DNA from 2 places in the Amycolatopsis samaneae genome. Region 2 is predicted to be linked to the other one. Evidence: riboswitches for the same ligand, from Rfam matches in the RefSeq annotation. Region 2 holds a riboswitch; the other holds the start of a gene.
What was found. Region 2 has a riboswitch for S-adenosylhomocysteine ahead of ahcY (adenosylhomocysteinase). Riboswitches for the same ligand answer to the same signal wherever they lie in the genome.

Region 1: it holds a riboswitch for S-adenosylhomocysteine, as region 2 does, so the genes downstream of both, metH (methionine synthase) here and ahcY (adenosylhomocysteinase) in region 2, are expected to answer to the same signal.

What each region holds. Positions count from the first base shown of each region.
Region 1 is NZ_BAABHG010000001.1:188,777-191,167, reverse strand. It holds gene ABD987_RS00865 (TetR/AcrR family transcriptional regulator) at 1-29, shown strand, start outside; gene ABD987_RS00860 (hypothetical protein) at 80-538, opposite strand; S-adenosyl-L-homocysteine riboswitch at 805-882, shown strand; gene metH (methionine synthase) at 897-2,391, shown strand, end outside.
Region 2 is NZ_BAABHG010000014.1:32,918-35,308, forward strand. It holds gene ABD987_RS32050 (BPL-N domain-containing protein) at 1-684, shown strand, start outside; S-adenosyl-L-homocysteine riboswitch at 715-793, shown strand; gene ahcY (adenosylhomocysteinase) at 924-2,384, shown strand.

The DNA of each region.
Region 1 (2,391 bases), on a different contig from region 2:
TGCGGAACTGGCCGTCCGCGCGGGCCTAGCGCGGCGCGCAGGACCTCCCGCACCGCCGCGGTGGTGGGTCGCCGGTCGATCAGTGTGCCGGTGCGACGGGGCGGATCTCGCGGTGGGCACGGAGGTAGGCGGCGACCCTGATCCGCAGCCCGCGGAGGTGGGGCAGGGCGATCGCGAAGGCCCGGCCGGGCCGGTAGCCGGGCGCGGCACCCGCCTGGCCGCAGGGACCGCTGATGTAGACGAACTCGTCGTCGACGTCGTACCAGGGATCCGACCACAGGTCGGCGTCGTCCGGCCGGGGAGCGGGCAGCTCGGCGCGCGCGATCCAGTAGTCCGGCAGCTTCATGACCTCGGACAGCGCCACGGCGAAACCGGGAAGGTCGGCTTCCGGCATCGCCAGGCCGTGCCCGCTCCAGACGCGGGGCAGGCGGTACTCGGGATGGGCTTCGTCGGCCTCCGGGGCACGGCGGAAGGTCGCGGCGTTACCGGCGACCTCGGCGAGCCAGGGGTGCATCGCCCGGGTGGAGATCACGAACATGGCAAGTTTCACTCCGTTCTGCGGGGGCACGGCGTGAAACTGTCCGCCGGATTCAAGGGGTCACGGCGGCAGCATCGTCGCTCGGGAGGATGAAACAGCAAGGCATCCATTCTGCCGTGCGCACGATGTTTGCGTTAGGTACTCCCAGTACCCGGATGATCGCTTGCCGGAGATGCGAACCCGGACGGGTGGTGGAAGAAGGGAACTCGCCGCGCAAAGCGTGGGAAGGTTGGCGCGAGGGTTGCCCCGCCCACTATCGTGGTAGCCGAGCCGAGAGGCGCTGCAACGGGCGAAGGCCCGCCACGCTCGGCTCGTACCATCATCCGCAAGGGCGCCTCCCTGAATCGGGAGGTGGGCTGTGGCCGCGGCGACCGGCGAGACGGCATTGCGGGAGCTTCTGGACCAGCGCGTGGTGGTGCTGGACGGGGCGTGGGGCACGATGCTCCAGAACGCCGGGCTCACCCCGGCCGACTACCGCGGTGACCGGTTCACCGATCATCCCCGGGACGTCACCGGCGACCCCGACCTGCTCAACCTCACGCGGCCGGACGTGATCCTCGACGTGCACCGCCAGTACCTCGCCGCGGGTGCCGACGTCACCACCACCAACACCTTCACCGCCACCAGCATCGGCCAGGCCGACTACGGGATGGAGTCGCTGGTCCGCGAGATGAACCTGCGGGCCGCCGAGCTGGCCCGGCAGGCCGCCGACGAGTTCGGCGGGCGGTTCGTGGCCGGGTCCATCGGGCCGCTCAACGTCACGCTGTCGCTGTCCCCGAAGGTCGAGGACCCGGCGTACCGCGCGGTGTCCTTCGACGAGGTGTACGCCTCCTACGCCGAGCAGGTCCGGGCGCTGGCCGACGGCGGCGTCGATCTGCTGATGGTCGAGACCATTTTCGACACGCTCAACGCGAAGGCGGCCATCGCGGCCGCCCGCGACGTCGCGCCGCACCTGCCGCTGTGGATCTCGGTGACGATCGTCGACCTGAGCGGGCGCACGCTGTCCGGGCAGACCGTCGAGGCGTTCTGGCGCTCGATCGAACACGCCGCGCCGCTGGCCGTCGGCGTGAACTGCTCGCTCGGTGCCGAGGAGATGCGGCCGCACATCGCCGAGCTGTCCCGGATCGCGGGCACCTACACCGCCTGTCACCCCAACGCGGGCCTGCCGAACGCGTTCGGCGGCTACGACCAGACCCCGAAGGAGACGGGCGCGCTGCTCGGCGACTTCGCCGCCGCCGGGATGGTCAACTTCGTGGGCGGTTGCTGCGGCACCACGCCCGAGCACATCGCCGAGATCGCCGCGGCGGTGCGTGGCGCGGCGCCGCGGCGGGTCCCGGCACCGGCGGCCCGCACGCGCTTCAGTGGCCTCGAACCCTGGGAGATCGGCGAGGACACCGGGTTCGCGATGATCGGCGAGCGGACCAACGTCACCGGTTCGGCGCGCTTCCGCAAGCTCATCGAGGCGGACGATCATCAGGCCGCCGTCGACGTCGCGCTGGACCAGGTCCGCGGCGGCGCCAACCTGCTCGACGTCAACATGGACGCCGACCTGCTCGACAGCGAGCAGGCGATGACGACGTTCCTGAACCTGATCGCGACCGAGCCCGAGGTGGCCCGGATCCCGATCATGATCGACAGCTCCCGGTGGACGGTGCTGGAGGCCGGGCTCAAATGCGTGCAGGGCAAGGGAATCGTCAACTCGATCAGCCTGAAGGAGGGGGAGGAGCAGTTCCTGGAGCAGGCGCGCCGCATCCGTGACTACGGCGCGGGCGTGGTCGTCATGGCCTTCGACGAACAGGGCCAGGCCGACACCGCCGACCGCAAGGTCGAGATCTGCGCGCGTGCCTACGACC
Region 2 (2,391 bases):
GGCGCCACCGCCTTCGCGCCCGCCGACCGGCCGCTCGCGCTCGTCTACCGCGGCCCGGCCGCCTGCGACGGCTGTGCCGAGGCCGTCGCCGCGCTGCTGCGGGCCACCACCACCCCGTTGCGGGTCGAGTACTGCGGGCCGGACGAGGCGACATCGCTGACCGCGGCCTCGCTCGGCAAGGCGGTGCTCTACGCCCAGCCGGGCGGCGGCACTCTCGACGACGGCTGGCGGCAGATGCGCCGCTACGCCGAGGACATCCGCGGCTGGGTCTCCGCCGGCGGCCGCTACGTCGGCTTCTGCCTCGGCGGCTACCTCGCCGGGGCCACGCCAGGGTTCGGCCTGCTGCCCGGCGACACCGACCAGTACATCGCCTCCCGCGCGGCCAGCGTGCGCACCACCAAGGACACCGTGGTGACCGTCTCCTGGCGCGGCCGGGACCGGACGCTGTACTTCCAGGACGGCCCGGAGTTCCGGCTGCGCCCCGGTTCCGGCGCGAACGTGCTCGCCACCTACGACACCGGGGCGCCCGCGGCCGTCGTCGTGGCCTACGGGAAGGGGCGGGTCGGCGTCGTCGGGCCCCACCCCGAGGCCGACGCCGGCTGGTACCGCTCCGCGCGGCTCGCGATGCCGGACGGCGGACAGGACGATCTCGGCCGCGATCTCGTGGAGACGACACTCGCTTGACACTCCCCCGCGGCTTTGCCACGCTGGGGCGGGGCCGAGAGGCGCTGCGACGGAATCCTTTCCGCCACGCTCGGCCCGCGAAGACCACTCCCAAGGGCGCCTCCTGTACTCAGGAGGTGCCCTTCGTGCGTTCCGGATCGCGAAAACACTGACCCCGCCTCCTGAGCGGGCGTTTCCGCACCTGCGCGGAGATGCCCTGTTCCGTCCTGCCCGGATTCCGGCCGAGAAGAGAGCGAGAGATGAGCGAGAAACTGCGGGAGATCAACGGAATCGACTTCGCCGTCGCGGACCTGGGGCTGGCCGAGGCCGGCCGGATCCAGCTGCGGCTCGCCGAGCACGAAATGCCCGGCCTGATGGCCATCCGCGCGGAGTACGCCGCCGCGCAGCCGCTCAAGGGCGCCCGCGTCGCGGGCTCGCTGCACATGACCGTGCAGACCGCCGTGCTGATCGAGACGCTGGTGGCGCTCGGAGCCGAGGTCCGGTGGGTTTCGTGCAACATCTTCTCCACCCAGGACGAGGCCGCCGCGGCCGTCGTCGTCGGGCCGGAGGGCACCGTCGAGCGTCCACAAGGGACGTCGGTGTTCGCATGGAAGGGCGAGACCCTCGACGAGTACTGGTGGTGCACCGACCAGCTTTTCCGTTTCCCCGGCGGGAAAACGCCGAACATGATCCTCGACGACGGCGGCGACGCGACCCTGCTGGTCCACAAGGGAGTCGAGTTCGAGGCGGCGGGCGCGGTCCCCCTGGCGGCCGACGACGAGCCCGAGGAGTACCGGATCATCCTCCGCACGCTGGCCGAGAGCCTGGCCGCCGACGGGCAGCGGTTCACCCGCATGGCCACCGACATCCGCGGTGTCACCGAGGAAACCACCAACGGCGTCAAGCGGCTCTACAAGCTGGCGCGCGACGGCGAGCTGCTGTTCCCCGCGATGAACGTCAACGACTCGGTCACGAAGTCCAAGTTCGACAACAAGTACGGGATCCGGCACTCGCTCGTCGACGGCCTCAACCGCGCCACCGACGTGATGATCGGCGGCAAGCAGGTCGTCGTCTGCGGGTACGGCGACGTCGGCAAGGGCGCGGTGGAGGCGCTGCGCGGCCAGGGCGCGCGCGTCGCGGTCACCGAGATCGACCCGATCTGCGCGCTCCAGGCGTCCATGGACGGCCTCGACGTCGTCGAGCTGGACGACGTCCTCGAACGCGGTGACATCTTCATCACCACCACCGGCAACTTCAACATCATCATGGCCGACCAGCTGGCCAGGATGAAGCACAACGCGATCGTCGCCAACGTCGGGCACTTCGACAACGAGATCGACATGGCGGGGCTGGCGAAGATCCCCGGCATCACCAAGACGGAGATCAAGCCGCAGGTGCACGAGTGGCGGTTCTCCGACGGCCACGCGATCATCGTGCTGTCCGAAGGCAGGCTGATGAACCTCGGCAACGCCACCGGTCACCCGTCGTTCGTGATGTCGAACTCCTTCACCAACCAGGCGATCGCGCAGATCGAGCTGTTCGGCAAGCCGGGCCAGTACGCCACCGAGGTGCACCGGCTGCCGAAGCAGCTCGACGAGAAGGTCGCGCGGCTGCACCTGGACGCGCTCGGCGTGCGGCTGACCAAGCTCACCAAGGAGCAGGCCGACTACATCGGCGTCGACGTCGAGGGCCCGTACAAGCTGGAGCACTACCGGTACTGAGCCGGAG